DNA from 4 places in the Providencia sp. 6390 genome. Region 3 is predicted to be linked to each of the others. Evidence: predicted binding sites of a transcription regulator. Region 3 holds the regulator's gene; each other region holds the start of a gene.
What was found. Region 3 encodes Fur, which represses iron uptake genes when iron is present. Its sites were predicted from a motif close to ATAATAATGAGAACNACTATCAA; they were not measured.
Positions count from the first base shown of each region.

Region 1: the regulator Fur is predicted to act here: its motif matches at 1,949-1,971, upstream of AC3Z9T_RS00775 (TonB-dependent siderophore receptor).
Region 2: the regulator Fur is predicted to act here: its motif matches at 3,886-3,908, upstream of exbB (tonB-system energizer ExbB).
Region 4: the regulator Fur is predicted to act here: its motif matches at 4,009-4,031, upstream of sodA (superoxide dismutase [Mn]).

Region 1 covers NZ_JBYVYL010000001.1:139,760-145,053, forward strand. Annotated here, with positions in the region: gene purL (phosphoribosylformylglycinamidine synthase) at 1-1,805, shown strand, start outside; gene AC3Z9T_RS00775 (TonB-dependent siderophore receptor) at 2,086-4,152, shown strand; gene AC3Z9T_RS00780 (ABC transporter substrate-binding protein) at 4,162-5,259, shown strand; gene fbpC (ferric ABC transporter ATP-binding protein) at 5,294-5,294, opposite strand, start outside.
Region 2 covers NZ_JBYVYL010000006.1:169,739-175,032, reverse strand. Annotated here, with positions in the region: gene AC3Z9T_RS14195 (hypothetical protein) at 32-430, opposite strand; gene AC3Z9T_RS14190 (MerR family transcriptional regulator) at 598-1,623, shown strand; gene AC3Z9T_RS14185 (DedA family protein) at 1,662-2,333, opposite strand; gene metC (cystathionine beta-lyase) at 2,516-3,700, opposite strand; gene exbB (tonB-system energizer ExbB) at 4,120-5,043, shown strand; gene exbD (TonB system transport protein ExbD) at 5,051-5,294, shown strand, end outside.
Region 3 covers NZ_JBYVYL010000002.1:203,689-208,982, reverse strand. Annotated here, with positions in the region: gene AC3Z9T_RS06180 (beta-N-acetylhexosaminidase) at 1-2,588, shown strand, start outside; partial or broken gene AC3Z9T_RS06175 (Rpn family recombination-promoting nuclease/putative transposase) at 2,644-3,219, opposite strand; gene fur (ferric iron uptake transcriptional regulator) at 3,604-4,053, opposite strand; gene fldA (flavodoxin FldA) at 4,226-4,753, opposite strand; gene ybfE (LexA regulated protein) at 4,895-5,188, opposite strand.
Region 4 covers NZ_JBYVYL010000011.1:3,817-9,110, reverse strand. Annotated here, with positions in the region: gene AC3Z9T_RS18995 (J domain-containing protein) at 1-1,379, opposite strand, end outside; gene AC3Z9T_RS18990 (Hsp70 family protein) at 1,379-3,076, opposite strand; gene sodA (superoxide dismutase [Mn]) at 3,275-3,901, opposite strand; gene acs (acetate--CoA ligase) at 4,308-5,294, shown strand, end outside.

The DNA.
Region 1 (5,294 bases), on a different contig from region 3:
CAATTGGTGAAAGAACACCTGTTGCATTGTTGGATTTTGCCGCCTCTGCACGCATGGCGGTGGGCGAAGCGTTGACCAATATTGCTTGTGCTTATGTGCAAGATCTTAAGCGAGTAAAATTGTCTGCAAACTGGATGTCTGCTGCGGGTCACCCAGGGGAAGATGCAGGCCTTTATCAAGCGGTTAAAGCAGTAGGTGAAGAGCTATGCCCTGCGCTTGGTTTGACTATCCCTGTCGGTAAAGATTCGATGTCAATGAAAACACGCTGGCAAGAAAATGGCGAAGAGCGTGAAATGACATCACCACTATCATTGGTAATCAGTGCCTTTGGTCGTGTTGAAGACGTACGTTTGACCGTGACACCTGAATTAAAAACCGGTATTGATTCTGCTTTAATGTTAGTTGACTTAGGGCAAGGTCATAATGCGTTGGGTGGCTCAGCATTGGCACAGGTGTATCGCCAATTAGGCAATAAAGCACCTGATGTCCGTGATCCTCAGTTGTTGTCTGGTTTTTTTACTGTAATCCAAAACTTACTGTCAGAACAAAAATTGTTAGCCTACCACGACCGTTCTGATGGTGGTTTGTTTGTGACATTGGCAGAAATGGCATTTGCTGGTCATTGTGGCATCAATGTCGATATTAGCGAATTTGATGAAGATATTTTAGCCGCTTTGTTCAATGAGGAACTCGGTGCTGTTATTCAAATTAAACAGCAAGATAGACAATACGTCGAAGCATGTTTTGCTGATGTAGGGCTTGCTGAGTGTGTGCATTATTTAGGAACTGCGACACAAGACGATGCAGTGGTGATTAATAGTCGTGACACTGTTGTTTATCGTGAATCACGTAGTACATTGCGCCAGTGGTGGGCAGAGACAACATGGCAAATGCAGCGCTTACGTGATAATGAAGTGTGCGCTGATGAAGAGCATAATGCTAAGTTGGACACCCAAGATCCAGGTCTAAATACTAAGTTAACTTTTGATATTGCTGATGATATTGCAGCTCCTTATATTTCGTCAGGTGCACGCCCTAAAGTGGCAGTACTACGTGAGCAGGGTGTGAACTCGCATGTCGAAATGGCTGCTGCATTTGACAGAGCAGGTTTTGATGCCGTCGATGTGCATATGAGTGATTTGTTGTCAGGAAATCTGTCATTAGCGGGCTTCCAAACATTAGTAGCGTGTGGTGGTTTCTCTTACGGTGACGTATTAGGTGCTGGTGAAGGCTGGGCTAAATCAATTCTGTTTAATTCACGTGTTCGTGATGAATTTGCTGCTTTCTTTGCGCGTCAAGATACACTATCGCTTGGTGTCTGTAATGGCTGTCAGATGATGTCGAACTTATATGAATTGATCCCTGGCGCAGATTTATGGCCTCGATTTGTTCGTAACCGTTCTGAGCGTTTTGAGGCTCGTTTTAGCTTAGTTGAAGTCGCGAAAAGCCCATCATTATTATTACAAGATATGGCAGGTTCACGTATGCCAATTGCAGTTTCGCATGGTGAGGGTTTAGTTGAAGCACGTAACCCAGCTCACATTCAGCAATTGGAAAATAGTTCGCTGGTGGCACTGCGTTTTGTGGATAACTATGGGCAGGTGACTGAACAATATCCAGCTAACCCGAATGGTTCTGTGAAGGGTATTACGTCTGTGACTTCAACCGATGGCCGAGCAACGATTATGATGCCGCACCCTGAACGCGTCTTCCGCACAGTGAGTAATTCATGGCATCCAGAAAATTGGGGTGAAGATAGCCCTTGGATGCGTATTTTCCGCAATGCACGTAAACAATTAGGCTAAATAAGCTAGTTTAGTTTAAGTTGTTAAAAAGGCTGCAGCGCAGTGCGTTGCAGCCTTTTTTATCTGTAATAAATGGTGTCAGTTTACCAGCCTTATCTCTTATCACTCATTTTATTTGTTTTTACCTCATCAAGTTATTGCGCATAGTAATTATTATCAATATCATTTCTATCTTCTTTTTTGGTTATACTTTTTTTGATAAGAGAGTTACATCGTGGGATCAGTCATTGTTTCTTCGGCGAAACGACGTTTTTCGTGGGTTTATTGCTCTGTTTTTGTCATGTTATTTCCTGCTAGCGCTGCTTTGGCTACTCAATCATCAACTAATAACTCAAGCAATGATGTGCTGGTTGTCACTGCTGCACCAGATGAAAGTTATAGCGGTGATAATGTTTATTCAACCTTGAAAACACTGACTTCGCGCAATGAAACGCCACAGTCTATTAGTATTGTGACGCCACAGGTGATCAATGATTACAGTGTGTCCAAGGTTGATGATGCGGTTAAATTTGTTAGTGGGGTAACACAAGGAAATACCTTGGGCGGTATTGAAGATGGTTTTGTTAAGCGTGGTTTTGGCTCGAATTCAGACGGTTCTATTTTTATTGATGGAGTGCGTAGTAACCAAGGCCTAGCAATGGATGCCACGGTGGGGCGAGTTGATGTACTCAAAGGTTCTTCATCATTGCTTTATGGCATTCTCAACCCTGGCGGCATTATCAATTTAGTGACTAAAAAGCCTGAGTATCAATGGCAAGGACGCATCAGCGGGCGAACCAATAGCCATGGCGGCGGTACGGGAAGTGTCGATTTGACAGGTCCTTTGGGCAACGGGTTTGCTTTTCGTTTGATTGCAGAACGGCAACATGAAGATTATTGGCGTAACTTCGGTGAAAATGAACATACATTAGTTGCACCTTCGATTAGTTGGTTAGGTGATTCGTCTTCATTTAATTTTTCGTATACAGAGTATAAATTTGATGTGCCTTATGACCGCGGTACAGCTTTTGTCGACGGTAAGCCCATTAGTATTCCTTACAATGTCAGGATCGATGATGAAGCGAACCATGCATGGGGTAAAAATAAACGTCTCAATGCAGAATATCGCTATGAATTTGATGAAACATGGGAAACTGGTTTTAAGTATGCATGGTTCCAGCGTCGTTATGACAGTAACGAAGTACGCGCTACTAAAATTGATGTCGATACTGGCGTTGTGACTCGTCGAGCCGATGCTAACCGTGGTTTTAACCATCAAACAACGTATTTATCATGGGATGTTCGTGGCACACCCGAAATTTTAGGTATGCAACATGACGTGACTTTTGGCGCTGATTACGAGAAGGCTCAAACATATAAAGCCTATTCTTATCGCGGTAAGGTCAGTAAGACATTCAATATGTACCATCCTGTTTATGGCGAAGAACCAATTGTGAGTGATGCAACGGTAGATGATAAAAAAAGCAACTTACGTTCTACCGTATATAGCCGCTCAATCTATGCTAAAGACAGTATTCATTTGAGTAACCAATGGATTGTGGTATTAGGCGGGCGTTATCAAGGCTACACTCAGAATGCCAGTAGCGGCTGGATAAAGAAACAAACGGACCTGCATGATCGTGGTAATCAATTTATTCCACAGGCAGGTTTGGTGTATAAGGTGTTGCCTGATTTGGCGTTATATGGCAGCTATAGTGAGTCTTTCACACCATCGACACAGGTAGATGATGATGGAAACGTCGCTTCGACTGAAAAAGGCAAAACATATGAGATCGGCGCTAAATGGCAAACAACACCAACAGTATTAACAACATTAGCCTTGTATCGTATTGATGAAAAAGATATGTCTATTTTTATGAATGGACTTAACCGTAATATTCCAAAAGCACGTTCTGAAGGCATTGAGCTGGAAATCAATGGTGAAATTGCGACGGATTGGCAGGTGATCGCCAATTACAGTTTTAACAACACTCAAATCAAACAAGATAATTTGAAACCTGAAAACGTGGGTAATCATCTGGTCAATGCTCCTCGCAATATGGGAAGTTTATATTTAACTCATAAATTAACTCTTTCTGATGTGCCGGGCTCTGTACGTGTTGGCGGTGGTGGGCGCTATGTTGGTAAACGTGCGGGTGATCCTGAAAATAGTTTCTTCATGCCGGCATATACCGTTACCGATGCATTTGTCGCGTGGGATCACCAAATTGGTGGGCATAAAACACAGTTAAAGTTGAATGTGAATAATGTTTTAAACAAAGAATATTATGCTTCTAGTGCTGGTAATCTACGCGTTATCGCTGGGGAACCGCGTACAGTGTATGTAAATGCTTCTATCGATTTCTAAGGTGAAAAAATGAAACGATATTTGCTATGGTGTCTATTAATATGCTTACCAATGTTTTGTTCGGCGAAAATAGTGACAGATAGCTTAGGCAGAGAGGTCGTGATACCTGATGATCCACAACGCATTGTGTTAGGTGAAAGCAGGATGCTTTATACACTTGCATTGATTGAAAGTGGTGATCCTGCTGCGAGGGTCGTTGGCTGGCCCGCTGATTTAAAACGGCTCGACCCCCAAACATGGCAAAAATATACGGCAGCTTTCCCTGCAATGACCAATATTGCGATTGTTGGGAACGACAATTTTTCGCAGATGAGTAGCGAAAAAATTATCGCATTGCAGCCTGATTTATTGATCATGCCTGTATATGCTAAAACGCAACCCGATGAGCAGGTGTTCATTCAGCAAGTTGAAGCTGCGGAGATCCCAATTATCTATCTTGATTTTCGCGTTGACCAACTCAACAACACCGTGCCTTCACTACAGGTGTTAGGTGAAGTACTCAATCAGCAGAAAAAAACAGCAGACTTTATTCAGTTTTACCAACAACATATGGCAGTGATCCGTGAAAGGCTTGCACAGGCTAAACCAGTTAGGCCAAAAGTAATGTTACAGCTTCACCTTGGTAAAAAATCGGAGTGTTGCACGACAGTAGCGAGAGGTAATTTAGCCGATTTAATTGCATTTGCTGGTGGTCATAATATTGCTGTTGGTAAGTTTAATGGTGTTTTTGGCCGGTTAAGCCAAGAGCAAGTGCTGACAGAAAACCCAGATTATTATTTGGTAACAGGAAGTGGGGGGCTAGATAGTACTTCTCAGTTGCAGCTTGGGCCGTTAGTTGATCACGACACCGCGAGAGTTAGCTTACAACATCAGTTGCAAAGTGATGCCATCATGGCAACGTTACCGGCAGTGCAGCAGGGTAACGTCGGCGCATTATGGCATCATGTTTATATGAGCCCTTGGCATCTGTTGGCGGTTGAATTTTTTGCAAAACAGTTTCACCCACAATTATTTGAGGACGTTGATCCACAAAAGACCTTAAATGAAATGAATCAACGTTTTTTAGTTGTGCCAGAGCAGGGAACATATTGGTTGTTTGCTCATTAACTCAGTTTTACCCCGTTTTCACGGGGTAAAATCTT
Region 2 (5,294 bases), on a different contig from region 3:
TTTGATGGTACGTCTTGGCGGTGAAAGCCCCCTATTGGATTGCTTGGCGATGCTTAGATATCTTATATTCAATATCCTTTATCCATGAAACTTTGAGGTCATGGAATTGTTGGTCGGCTGCAAAGAGTGCCGCGCCTCGTAAAGACAGCTCACGAATATCATCTTGTGGAATATTTGCCACGCTCATTTCGCGATTGAATTGGCGAAATGATTCCATTTTATTATCACAGTAGCCTAGAGCTGCTTCAGCAATCTCAGTGGCAGGTTGATTATTTTTACTGGCGATATCAAAAGCATATTGATCAATACACGATTTTGCTTCTTCGGCTTTTTCATAGCCGGGGGTACTGGGTTCTCCAACATCTAAGGTATCTGCTAACCCTATTGTAGGAAGTAAAAGCAATCCAATGGACATTGCTTTTATGTTCATTTATTTCACCATCATTTATCAGTGTGGATTATTAGGCCTGAGTATAATCAGTGCTACAGTGAACTACTACATGAAAAAGATAAAATTCTACAAAGGAAATATGACGAGTATATTGACTCTCACGTAACGTGAGGCACTAACCTGCATTCGATCTCAGGAGGACAGATATGCTATTTCAAGTGGGTGACATTGCCCAAAAAACAGGGCTAACCATCCGTACACTTCATCATTATGAAGAAATAGGGTTATTAGTTCCGACTGCAAGAACCGATGCAGGTTATCGATTGTATAACGTGCAATGTCTCGAACGTTTGACGCAAATTCAGATGTTAAGACAAGTGGGTGTTAAACTTAAAGACATCGGTGAGATCTTAGATGGTCAAAGTGGTGATATGGCGCAAATGCTGCAAGAGCGTATTGATGCACTGTCGGCGCAAATGAAGCAGATGGCTCAGTTGCAATATCGATTGGAGCAGCTTCAGCGGCAGATGCAGGCAGGCGACACTCTCACTCAGGCTGATTGGTTTTCCATTTTGGAGATGATGTCCATGTACGATAAATATTTTACACCGAAAGAATTAGAGCAGATGCCTCTTTATACGGCACATACCTTAAAGAGCCAAGAGTGGCAGCAGAGAGTGGCAGCGGTGAAAGCACTGATGCAGGCAGGGAGCGCCCCTGATTCAGAACAAGCGAAGAAGGTCGCAACTGAATGGATGATAGCGCTAGAACAAGACACGGGGGAAAATCCGGATTTTTTTGCTCGCTTAAATACTATCCATTTATCAGACAATGAATTTGCTATTTCATCAGGTATTACTGAGGAAATGATTGAGTATGTTGCGAAAGGGTTTAGTGAACACCAGCTAGCGATTTTTAAACCTCATTTAACGGAGCAGCAATTCGCTTTTGTTCGAGAGCACTATTTTGAGTCAGGTAGAGTTTGGCCTGAACTGATTGCGGGTCTTTATAATGCGCAAAGAGCAGGGCTTCCCCCTGAATCGGCAGAGGTGCAATCACTCGCGCAAATATGGCTAACCATGTTTAACCAATTTACGGGGGGTGATCCTGTTCTTCAGGAGAAAATCCGTCAAATCTATCGAGAGGATCCTGTTATTTCGCGGGGGACGTGGATGACACCAGTGATTGGGCAATATTTGTTTTCAGCATTAACGGTTTACTTCGCTTGCTAAAAACTATTTAGCCGCCTTTGTATAAAGGCGGCTTTTGCTTATTCTGTTTTATTATTAAGAGCTTTACGATGTTTCCAATACACCATAATCGATCCTATTAACCCACCAATTAGTAGCAGTACAGGTAAAATCATCAGTACACTAATGACAATTTGTTCATGCTGTTTGACGAATGGGATCTGATTCAATGCATAGCCTAGTGTGACAATAATTCCTACCCAAAGTAATCCACTTAACCAATTGAATAACTGAAAACGGCGGTGGCTTAGTTCAGATAGCCCTGCGAGAACAGGCAGTAGTGTTCGTACAAAGGCTAAAAAGCGTCCAATCAACAGTGCATATAACCCTTGCTTATGAAACATATGGTTAGCTTTTTCATGATATTCATGGGGGATTTGCGATAGCCAGCGCTTAACCAGTTTTGTTTCGCTTAACCATCTTCCCTGAAGGAAACCGAGCCAACAACCAATACTTGCCGCAGTGGTCAGTAATAAGATGGTTGGTACAAAGCTCAATACACCTTTCGCGATCAATGCACCTGAAAGGATCAATAAGGTATCACCGGGTAAGAAGGCCGCGGGAAGCACTCCATTTTCTAACACGATGACAACAAAGAGAACTGTGTAAATAACCCAAAGTACTTCTGGATTGGAGAGTTTAAGGAAATCGTGGTGCCAAAGTGCGAGTACGATTTCGCGTAGTACTTCCATAATCGTTCCTGTATTTACGAAAAAAGCTGCGAAAAAAGCGAATTCATTATTATCTTACAGGAAAAAATGACGATAAGTTTGATTTGTTTACTGAATGAGAGGATTAGTTGAAATTTTAATTGATATTATGCCAATACCTTCATGTTAGCGAACATCATGAAAGTATTGGAGAAAAATAAAGTTTAAATACGTTCGAATGCCAATGTTAGGTCATCAATGAGATCTTGTGGATGCTCTAAGCCAACATGGATACGGAAAAATGTGCCATCGTTGGGCTGAAAATTATATTGACGCATACTCAGCAAATCTTCTTTTTGATAGCCCAAAATTAACGATTCATAACCTCCCCATGAATAGCCCATTTTGAAGTGGTTAAAATGGTTGAGGAAGTCCTCAAATTGTTGCTGGGATAGGCGTGATTTTAGTTGAAAAGAGAACAAACCATTGCTGCCACTAAAGTCGCGGACAAAAAATTGATGTCCTGGGCAAGAGGGTAATGCAGGATGGAAAACACGTTCAACTTCAGGGTGTTGTTCTAACCATCGTGCAACGGTAAGACCGCTGGCTTCATGCTGCTTTAAGCGAGTTGCTAATGTATGTAAACCACGCCCAGCCATATACACTGTATCTGGATCGGCAGTTTGACCAAGTAAGTAGGAGTTTTCACGTAACGCCTCAATGCAACGTTGATTGGCAACGGCAACCCCTAACATGGAATCTGAATGACCATTGATATACTTGGTGGCTGATTGGATTGAAATATCAATATCTAATAGTAGAGGTTTCAGTAATACACCTGCTGCCCAAGTATTATCTATCATGATAATGGTTTCAGGAGCCTGTTGACGAATAGCTTGTACAATCGCGGGCAAGTCATGAATTTCCATGGTAATAGAGCTAGGCGCTTCTAAAAAAACAATGCGCGTGTTAGGGCGCATTAGTTTCACAATACCTGCACCAATTAGGGGGTCAAAATAGCTGGTGGTAACGTTTAGTTTAGTCAGGATGTTGTCGCAAAAGTTTTGTGTCGGATCGTAAGCAGATCCGGTGACTAAAATATGATCGCCAGAAGAGACAAATGATAATATTGCATTGGTAATGGCAGCCGCCCCAGAAGGATATAATACTGTACCCGCCCCGCATTCTAGTTCAGTCATGGCTTCTTGGAAGGCAAAGTGTGTTTGCGTTCCACGGCGACCATAGAAAAGTACTGAATTTGCGCGATAACGTGTTGCATGACGTTTCTCTTCTATGGTGTCAAAGATGACTGATGAAGTGCGCTGAATGATTGGATTAACCCCTTTTTGTGTATATTTAGGGTTTCTGCCTAGGTGTACAAGTTGTGTTTCGGGGCGGATCTTTGCCATATTGTGTCCTTGAACTTGCTTAAAGTAGGAAAATTGGAAAAGTGATTCATTGAAGTTAAATGATTTGATTGAGGAAGTACACGCTTTAACTTTCAATCTGATTTTTTTTCATGTCAGCGTAAAATAACCTTATGACTGTAATGGTCTTATTTGCTTCAGAGCAAGAAATAATAAAAAAATGTTGAATAGTAATGATAATTACTATCAATTCGCACCATGTTTGATATTATCAGCACCGCCATTTTAAAAAATGGCTAAATTGGGCGAGGGAATTTCGCTTTTATCGGTTAGTCGGTGATTGTAAGTGATGCATCATCGGCACACATTTTTACTTTAAATAATTCAAGGAGTAGTACTGCAACTTGAATTATGGTGAGTATATTAATAGAACACAGAAAAAGAGAGTATAAGGCCAACTGATGCGTAAACTAACAGCTTCTATTCTATTGGCGATGGGTCTGATGGGAACAGCACATGCAGATACCACACCTGCAACAACCTCTACATCAGCTCAAACAGCACCGGCAGCTTCTACTCCTGAAGCCAGTAATCCATCAGCCGTGACGCCAACAGCACAAAACCAACCTACTGCTGAAAATAGCATATCAGCACCTGTGATCAGTGAAAGTATTTCCATTGAAACTGAAAACCAAGGTGGCTTTGATAAAGACTTATCGGTTTGGGGTATGTATCAAAATGCGGACAATGTCGTTAAAACCGTCATGATAGGGCTGGTTATCGCATCAATTATCACTTGGGCACTGTTCTTCTCCAAAGGTATTGAGCTATTAGTGGCTCGCCGTCGCCTGAAAGCAGAAGCAAAAGCATTAGCGGATGTTAAATCTTTAGATGAAGCCGTGAGTATTGCAAGTAATTTTAAAGCAAACAGTGTGACTAGCCTACTACTTAATGAAGCTGTTGCTGAGAGAACATTATCTGCACAAAGCACAGACTTGGCTGGTATTAAAGAGCGTACAGGGTTCCGTTTAGAGAGAGCGATTGCGGCGATTAGCCGTTATATGGGGCGTGGTAATGGTTATTTAGCGACCATTGGTGCAATTTCTCCATTTGTGGGGCTATTCGGTACTGTTTGGGGGATCATGAATAGCTTTATTGGTATTGCTCACTCACAAACAACTAACTTAGCTGTTGTGGCGCCAGGGATTGCAGAAGCATTACTGGCAACAGCAATTGGTTTGATTGCAGCTATTCCTGCTGTGGTTATTTATAACATTTTTGCGCGTATGATTAATAACTATCGTGGTCAGGTTGGCGATGTTGCAGCACAAGCTGCGCTACTATTAGGTCGCGATCTGGATCTGGCAAATAGTAAAGCAAGGTAAAACGATTATGGCAATGCGTTTAGGCGATGAACAAGACGATAGCGGTGAAATGCATGAAATTAACGTAACACCTTTTATTGATGTTATGTTGGTTCTACTGATCATCTTTATGGTGGCTGCACCATTAGCAACCGTTGATATCAAAGTTGATTTACCTGCTTCGACAGCAAAACCACAACCGCGTCCGGAAAAGCCTGTATTCCTTACGGTAAAATCAGATAGTCAGCTATTTATTGGCGATCAGGCGGTAA
Region 3 (5,294 bases):
TCGTCGATGCATTAGCGAATATGGATGTGAAAATTAATGTCATTGATAACCAAGCTGGGGAGCATGGTATTGATTGTGCCACATTAGGCGCTGATTGGGCGGCATGTAATCGTGTTGATATCACATTAACGAATGGCTCTAACGCTATCGAGTCTGATGATTGGGCTCTCTATTTTCACAGCATTAGACAAATATTAAAGCAAGATAACCCGCAATTTAAGATCACTCATGTTACGGGTGACTTACACAAAATAACACCAACAGATCAGTTTAAAGGTATTAAAGCGAATGAAAAAGTGGTGTTACCAATAACGGGCGAGTATTGGCAAGTGAGTTATTCAGACTTTATGCCGCGTTGGTATGCAACATCTGGTGATGCATTACCACGTAATCTCAAAAGTACTGATACTCAGGATACGACCCAATTTGTAGCGCCATTTGAACTGAATAACTGGAAAAGAACAGGAGCAGACAACAACGTACTTATGACTCCTGAAAATCGTTATCAAAAAAATCTCTCTTTGAAGGCGTTATCTGAACAGCAGTTACGAGGTCAAATTTTACCTACACCATTTGATATCACACTACAGCAAGGAAATGCTGATTTATCTAAAGGTATAAAATTACATTTAGAAGGGCTCACTAAAGGTGAACTTGCAGTCATTGATGAGCATTTGCAACAAGTAAAACTTAAGCAAAATAATCAGGGCTTTCTGGTTGAAGGTAAAATCGCACCTAGCCAATTCTCTGCTGATAACCAAGTGAGTGGTGCGTATGAGCTTGTGGTGACACCACAAAAAGCACGGATTATTGGTTATGATAATGTTGGGTTATTTTATGGTGTTGAATCATTTCTTTCCGCAATAACAGAATCTGATAAACCAACGATTGCTGCGATGACTGTTAAAGATAAGCCTCGCATGGACTATCGAGGGGTTTTCTTGGATGTTGGACGTAATTTCCATAGTAAACAAGTGGTCATGCGTTTAATTGATCAAATGTCTCGCTATAAGCTTAATAAATTCCATTTTCACCTCACCGATGATGAGGGCTGGCGGATTGAAATCCCTGGTTTACCTGAGTTAACCGAAGTGGGGAGCCAGCGCTGTCATGATCTTGATGAGCAAAAATGTTTGTTACCGCAGCTAGGTTCAGGCGCTGAAAATAATAATATGGGGAGCGGATATTTTACACGCGATGACTATATTGACATTTTACGTTATGCCAAAGATCGCCATATTGAAGTGATCCCTGAAATTGATATGCCAGCACATGCCCGAGCCGCGGTGGTATCAATGGAAGCACGTTATAATAAATTAAAAGCCGCTGGAGATGAGAAAGGAGCGGAACAATACCGTTTAGTTGATCCATCAGATACATCAGTGACAACCTCCGTACAATTTTATGATAAGCGTAGCTACTTAAACCCATGTTTAGATTCATCTAAAAACTTTGTTGATAAAGTTGTTAGTGAAGTGATGCAAATGCATGAGGAAGCTGGAGTTCCACTGAAAACATGGCATTTTGGTGGTGACGAAGCGAAAAATATTCGTTTAGGTGCTGGGTTCCAAGATAAAGATGGTCAGATTGAACCAGGTAAAGGGATTATTGATAAACAGATAGAAGATAAGCCGTGGGCAAAATCAAAAGCCTGTCAGGTGCTTATCGCAAACGGTGATATCAGCGATTTTGATCACCTTTCTAGCCATTTTGCCAAACAAGTGAGTGAAGGTTTACATCAAAAAGGGATCACCACCATGCAAGCATGGCAAGATGGTTTGAAAGATGCTGCAAGTGCGAAAGACTTTGCAACTAAAAATGTGAGAGTCAATTTTTGGGATACCCTCTATTGGGGGGGCTTTGATTCAGCAAATGACTGGGCAAATAAAGGTTATCAAGTCGTTATTTCAAACCCTGATTATGTTTATCTAGATATGCCATATGAAGTTAATCCAAGTGAGAGTGGCTATTATTGGGCGACCCGTGCTAGTGATGAGCAAAAAGTTTTCTCATTTGCACCAGATAATTTACCTCAAAATGCAGAAACATCTGTGGATAGGGATGGAAATCAGTTTACGGCGAAAAGTGATAAACCTTGGCCGGGGATCTATGGTTTGTCTGGGCAACTATGGAGTGAAGCTGTTAGAACAGATACTCAAGTAGAATACATGCTATTCCCAAGGATCTTGCCATTGGCAGAGAGAGCATGGCATAAAGCGCAATGGGAAAATACTTATCAAGCAGGCCGTGAATATAGTGGTGGTAAGACTCACTATGTTTCACAACAAAAGTTAGCTGATGATTGGAACCGTTTTGCAACAGTTGTTGGAATAAAAGAATTGCCTAGATTAGATAGAGCGGGTGTTGCCTACCGTATTCCTGTACCGGGTGCAAAAATTGAAAATGGTGTTTTGCTGGCAAATCTTAGCTATCCAGGTTTAGTGATCGAATATGCGTTAGAAGACAGTGACAACTGGCAAATCTATTCAGTACAAAACCCTCCAAAAGTTAGTGGTAATGTGCAGGTTAGAGCGAAAAACTCTGCGGGTACACGAACAAGTCGTGCGGAGATTGTGACATTAAAATAGGGTATAAATATTGGTGGTACTGGTTAGGTGCCACCAATTTCGATTTGTAATCGCATTATTGCAGAGAAATTAATTCTTCTCGGCTTAAATCTGTGCTTTCCATAATTAATTCAAGGCTAATACCATTTCTCAGAAGATTACGAGCCATTGAAATTTGTGCTTCACGCATGCCTACGACTCTTCCTTCAACCCTTCCTTCAATCCTTCCCTCGGCTCTTCCTTGTAAAATACCTTCTTGCCGGCCTTTGTTCTGTAAACGTTGTGCAATGCTCACGATGGGCTCCTTGTGTTTTTCCGTTTGTTGTTCAAGATCCCGTAGTATCTGTTCAAAATTTGGTGTGTCTAGAGTAGTAAACAGATAATTAAGGATGGCAATTACGTCATCGTCGTTATTATAGTGCTGGTTGAGGGCGCGAGCCAATGGCGGAACCACTATCTGAAACTGATTTCGTCGCTGTTTATGCTTCATGGCTAATTCCATCACAGCAATTTTTCGATGATTGACTAGCTCATTATCATCAATAATGGTCACATCGATCAAAGGAAAGGGTTGTGTATACAATTTATGGGCTACATCAGGTAATGTAAAACAGTCTGTCCACATTTGTGAGTAAGGATATGGGGTGCGCTCCCCATGATATACTCGTCATACTTCAAGTTGCAGCGTTGTTGACTACGCTCATTCGCGCCAGTCACATACTTATGTATGCTCCTAGCGACTCATTCACTTGTCGCTTAGCTGCACCATGAATTATTTAGAGTATAAAATAGTAGTGGTACAACAATTGGTAGGGTTTTATGACCTTGTTGTAGATTTTGGAGCCGTTATACAAAGTATATAAAGTGATTTTTGTTGATGGTGGATGTTGCAGAGATAGTAGTCAGTAGCAAGAGGAGAGGTTGTTTATGTATAGATAAAAGAAAACCCCATGTAATACATGAGGTCCTTCAGTAATCAAGGGCTTTATCAGCACCTTTTTATTACGATTTTATCGTGTGATTAGAAACCACTAAATCACTCTTTCGCTTCGTGTGCATTGGCATTTTCACGGCAATCACCATCTGCACAGTGACCATAGAGATACAAACTGTGGTTAGAGAGTTTAATGCCATGGCGCGCAGCAATATTGGTTTGACGCTCTTCAATTGATTTATCAGAAAACTCAATAACTTTACCGCAATCTAAGCAAATCAAATGGTCATGGTGGTGCTGTTGAGTCAGCTCAAAAACAGATTTACCACCTTCGAAGTTGTGACGTGTCACAATACCAGCATCGTCGAATTGGTTTAATACGCGGTATACCGTAGCTAGACCGATCTCTTCACCCATATCAATCAATTTTTTGTAGAGATCTTCCGCACTGACGTGATGGCACTCAGGCTCCTGAAGTACTTCCAATATTTTTAATCTTGGAAGAGTGACTTTGAGTCCAGCATTTTTCAATGCTTTATTGTTGTCTGTCATGCGGGTTTGTCCTGTATCTTAAATCAAAAATTTAACAATAATGAGACATTTTTAACATATATTCAGTTGTCTTCGAAACTGATTTACAATTATAGGCATGGAAACAAAAAATAGAAACCATGCTTTGTCTCATTATTATAATTATATCAGCAATCCTACGCTGACTTGTTCGTTAACTTAGGATCTCAGATAGAGACATCTCTTCTGAAATTTGTTGTACCCATGCATCAACACGCTCTTCAGTTAGCTCTGGCTGGCGGTCTTCATCGATGGCCAAACCAATGAAGTGATTGTCATCATACATACCTTTAGAGGCTTCAAAATGGTAGCCTTCAGTTGGCCAAGTACCTACAATTACTGCACCACGCGGTTCAATAATATCGCGAATAGTACCCATCGCATCACAGAAGTACTCTGCATAGTCTTCTTGGTCACCACAACCAAATAGAGCAACAAGTTTGCCTTCAAAATTAATTTCTTCGAGAGTTGGGAAAAAATCATCCCAATCGCACTGAGCCTCACCATAATACCAAGTTGGGATGCCAAGAAGTAAAATATCAAACGCTTCAATGTCTTCTTTGCTGCACTTAGCAATATCATGAACTTCAGCGTTATCGTTGCCTAATCTCTTTTGGATCATTTTGGCAATATTTTCTGTATTACCAGTGTCACTACCGAAGAAAATGCCTATGACTGCCATAAAGTGAATAACCTCTTGTTTTTCCAATCTGGTTTGAAAAGGGCCAGATAGGGCTAAATTTGAATAAATAGAACTTTGGCCTTATTTTGGCGAAAAAAGCTGAATAAATCTGTCGAATTTGTGTGGTTAACTGAGTCAAAGCTATCTGTCTGAAGGCTCGTAAACCTGCGCGAGCTGTGACATGAGCATCTCTTCTATTAACTCGCTCCGGCTCATATTTTTTTCATCAGCCAACCGATTTAATATGGTGACAGCGTCTTCATTGAGTTTCAATTCAACACGGCGCAGCCCGTTGACTTTATCTCGTTTAAGTTGATTACGTTTATTAATTCTTAATTGTTCATCCCGCGATAGCGGACTTGTTTTAGGTCGCCCAGGCCTGCGTTCCTCAGCGAACAAATCAAGTGTGGTGCGATCAGTTTGTTCTTTTGCCATATTTCTTTAATACTAATGGGCGTGTACCAATAATCCAGCGCGCAATCATACCCTAGCTGCCGCCCTTGTGCCAGAGCCCATATTCAGTGAAAGTCATTGATAGTAA
Region 4 (5,294 bases), on a different contig from region 3:
AATTCATAGGTTACGCGATAATACACCAAATAGAAAACCACCAGCCAAATCAATGAAAACCATGAAAATTTAAGCCATTCTAGCATCACCCAAGGACCCGAAAATATTCGATACAATGCCATTCCAGGAACACGCAAGAAAGGTTTGTTTCTCGGCCACGCATACCATGCTAAACCAATAAAAATAAAAAAGACCATTGCCCGAGCGCCTTGTGCTGGCCCCACATCGAGCGCAACAAAAAAAGTCGATAGCGATAAAAATAGGCCAATAATTAAATTCAATACCACTAACAAAGTCACAAAGAACTCAATGATCAAAAACCACTTAAACAATTTCGGCTTCGAGTGCAGCCAGAACATCATCATATCGCTAATAAACAAATAAAAAACAATGATAACAGCTGCAATCACGGCAATTGTGGTGCTCACTTCTGGTCGGGCTGCCACCATATTCAGCAACAGTCCCCAAAATACACACAGAAAGATACCACGCCAATTAAATGCAACTCGAGGTTGCTGCACAAAATCCAATGCTGCGGCGTTGAATTTGTCCCTTAGCTCTGGATACTCATAGGTCCATTTCTCAACTTGCTGTGATATTTGTGGAATTAGCCCTGGGATCAGGCGCACTTTGAAAGAAACCTTTTCTTGATCGCTTACCAGTAAACGCATTGATGCTGCAACAATATAGTCACCCTGTGCCGCTTCGATTTGGCATTGCTTCCAAGCACGAGCGACTTCCGTTTGGCGTAGTTGGTCATTAATCGCATTCTGTACATAGAAAGGGATAGTATGAGTTGAGCTGTATTCATTCAGCCGCCAACCTAAAAATGCAGAAACATGCTCAACAACCGCTTCCGTTAACCCTTCTTGCTGTGACAACACCCACGAAAATTCTTCATGAAACTGTTGATGAATGAGTAAACTCCCCTGTTCAGCCACCTCAGCCCATAGCAAAGAGAGTTCATTCATACCAAACTTTTCATCTTTCACCAGTAGGCTAGCAATACGCTCAAGCTGTTCTGAATTATAAGGGATCTCAACAATGGGTAATGCATCCACTTCAACAGGAACATCAAGTACATTGACGCTGGAAAGTGGATAAGTCACCGTAAGTTCAGGTTGATAAGTAAAATCTGAAGCTTCTTCTTCAGCCGTTGATGAGTCATCAGTGGCTAAAACGAGCTCATCATCGTCCTCGCTTTCATCAAAACTGGCATACATCGCATATTGCTTTGCTTCTTCAAAAGCTTCACGCAGTTGCTGATATTCCTCTGGATGACTATCTGGTCGATATTTTTTTACTTGTCGTGCATAGGCACGACGAATTTCCTTTTCATCCACCGTTGGTGTGATATCTAATATTTCCCACATACTCATTAATGTGAGTCTCCCTCATAACGACCCAAAAACTGTTCGACTTGGTCACGAATTACTGCAATACGGCGTTGATCTTGACTATCTAAAGCCCTTTCAAATTCCGTCGTTACTTGGTCTATCCAATAACGATCTTCACCCAATAAGAACTCATACAAACGGGCACAACGCGCTAATAACATTCTATTTTCTTGTCGATCTCTGGGGTGCTGTTTTAAATCAGCGATTTTAAGCAAGCTTTGTGCAATTTGCTCTTCACTCATCTGTCCCGGTACTTTTTCTATTACGAGGCGAAATATTTCGGGGTTTCCTTGGTATCGACATTCAATTTCTAATAAACCATCAACGGTGTAGGTGAATCGGACATCAATATCGACTTCTCCCGCAGGTTTTGCAGGAATATCAATACTCATTTCACCGAGAAACACGTTGTCTTGCACACGTCGTGCTTCCCCTTGATAAACCTTCAATAGAATAATTGTTTGGTTATCATCGACCGTACTAACGGTTTGCATCTTACTGACAGGTAGAAAAGTATTACGCTCAATCAACGGTAAAAAATAGCCTGACTCATAATGCATCGCATTTCTTTTGGATGTTTCAATCCCCAATGAAAAAGGCATCACATCCGTTAAAATCACATCATCAAGTGCTGTATCCGCCATCACCATCCCTGCTTGCACACCTGCGCCTAAAGCAACGGCTTCATCAGGGTTCAAATCATGGCGAGGGAAGCGACCAAAAAGACGAGCAACGGTTTGGCGAATTAATGGCATCCGTGTCGCACCACCTACCAATAAGATGTCATCAAGATCATTAAGGGTGAATCGTGAATCATGCAAGGCTTGCACAATTGGCTGCTGCAATCGAGTCAATAAAGGTTGGCAACAGGCGCTGAACTCTTGCTCATTCATTGTCCATTGCCAATCGTGATCATGCCAAGACCAAGTCACCGTTGCTTCATTGCTTTGGCTCAAAGCAATTTTCAATGATTCTGCCTTTTCCAACAACTGTGCCCTAACCTCAGCTTGTGCTGCTTTTAATTGGGGTTGTTGATTCAACATCCATTGATAGATGGCTTCACTGAAATCATCACCGCCTAAGCGCACATCACCACTACTGGCACAAACTTCAATAACTCCTTCAAACATATCAATAATGGAAACATCAAAGGTTCCACCACCGAGGTCAAATGTCAGGTATTTATGTTCTTTATTTTCCAGTAAACCAAAAGCCAGTGACGCCGCTGTCGGTTCATTGAGCAACCGTAAGACATTTAACCCAGCAAGTTGCCCTGCGGTTTTTACTGCTCGACGTTGCACATCATTAAAATAAGCAGGAACAGTGATCACCGCATCTTTTACTGGATAACCCAGCCAAGCTTCTACATCTTCTTTTAATTGCCTCAGCAATATGGCTGAAAGCTCCTCAGCACGAAACGTGCGATGGCCTAAAGGTAAGGTTGCATTGGTTCCCATAAAGCGTTTAAAACTGGCTTGGGTCAACTGTGGGTGACTTTGCAGACGCGCGCGCGCTAAATTGCCCACTAAAATTTGCTCGTCATCATCAAGGCCAATCACTGAAGGTGTGAGTACATCTCCTTGTTTATTTGGAATCAATACTGAACGCCCTTCAATCCACAAACTCACTGCACTATTACTAGTACCAAGATCGATTCCCATTACCATGCTAGATGCCATTTTATCTTCCTTATTTCCCTTATTGCCTATAGTTCACTCTTCCGTACAAATAGATTAACTATACTAATGAACTAGATTATAAATAAAACAAAAAGATTGGAACGAGACAAAACTGAGATTGACTAGAAAAAAGAGGGCTACAAATAAAAAAGGCGCAGCCAATAATGACCACGCCCACGAGTTTATTAACTAAATTAATTAGTTAGTTTTATCTGCAAAACGTTTTGCAGCTTCGTCCCAGTTAACGACTGACCAGAACGCTTTGATGTAATCAGGGCGACGGTTTTGATATTTCAAATAATAAGCGTGTTCCCACACATCGAGACCAATAATTGGGTAGCCAGATGCGCCAGAGATAGCTTCACCCATTAGAGGGCTGTCTTGGTTAGCGGTAGAAACAACAGCTAATTTACCGTCATCTTTCAGTACCAACCAAGCCCAGCCAGAACCAAAACGGGATGCAGCTGCTTTTTCGAACAGGTCTTTAAACGCATCAACGCTACCGAAATCACGCTCAATCGCTGCTTTCAGAGATCCGCTCAGCTCTGTACCTAGCTTCAAACCTTTCCAGAAGAAGCTGTGGTTTGAATGGCCACCTGCATTGTTACGCACAAAGGTACGTTGGTCCGCTGGGATTTTATCTAACTGCTGAATAAGCACATCGATATCGAGATCCGCTAATTCAGGTAATTTTTCTAATGCGGTATTGGTATTGTTTACATAGGTTTGATGATGCTTGGTGTGATGGATTTCCATGGTTTGCTTATCAAAATGAGGTTCCAGCGCATCATAAGCATAAGGTAAAGCAGGTAATGTATAGCTCATTGTATTGTCTCCAGTGACTTATTAATTTACACCGTTTACTCAAAAGGTACGGCACATCGGGTATATACTCACACCTTGTGAAAATAGCTTTCATTATAGTGATTTTACTGTTAATGAAAATCATTATCAAACCCATGGGTTTTATGGGGTCTTTCTCATTAACTAGCATTGACTATTTATTTAGCAACTAATACCAATGTTACCCCCCTTTGATTTTCTTTAGTATCGACATTATCCATATAATTAGATAATTATTTCATTTAAGCATTTCGCATCAAATGATAATCCTGTTAAATCCATTACAATTAATACGTGATCTTCCGCGCAAAAGAAAAACAAATTTATATTTCCTGCTTTAGTTAACCATTTTTTGACATAGTATTAACATCTGCAAGGAGATAAAAATATGACTCAAATAACTAAGCATCCCGTTCCTGCTGAAATTGCAGAAAATGCCCTGATAAACGAGCAACAGTACAACACAGAGTATCAACTCTCTATTCAAAACCCTGATCAGTTCTGGGGTGAGAAAGGGAAAATTGTCGATTGGATCAAGCCATATACTCGAGTAAAAAATACCTCCTTCGACCCAGGTCATGTCAGTATTCGCTGGTTTGAAGACGGAACCCTTAACTTAAGCGCTAACTGTTTAGATCGCCATCTGGCTGAAAAAGGTGATCAAACCGCTATCATTTGGGAAGGCGATGATCCTTCTCAATCTAAACATGTTACTTACCGCGAACTACATCATGATGTCAGTCAATTCGCCAATGTGCTAAAGCAGCAAGGTATTCGCAAAGGTGACGTCGTTGCCATTTACATGCCAATGGTGGTTGAATCCGCAGTGGCCATGTTAGCTTGTGCTCGCATTGGTGCTATTCACACTGTGATCTTTGCTGGCTTTTCGCCTGAAGCTGTATCTGGCCGTGTTATCGATTGTAAAGCCAAGTTGATTATCACTTCTGATGAAGGTTTACGCGCTGGTCGTGCTATTCCACTGAAAAAAAATGTTGATGATGCATTAACCAATCCAAATGTCACTACCATCAAAAACGTCATTGTTTACCGTCGTACTGGGAATGTACCGAGTTGGGTAGAAGGCCGTGATCTATGGTGGCATGATTTGGTTAAAGGTGTCAGTGCTGATTGCCCAGCAGAAGAAATGAATGCAGAAGACCCTTTATTCATTCTCTATACTTCGGGCTCAACAGGTAAGCCAAAAGGTGTTTTGCACACCACTGGTGGTTACTTGGTTTACGCAACCCTGACCTTTAAATATACCTTTGATTATCACCCAGACGAAGTCTACTGGTGCACTGCTGATGTGGGTTGGGTAACAGGCCATAGCTATCTGCTATATGGCCCTTTATCCAATGGTGCTAAAACATTAATG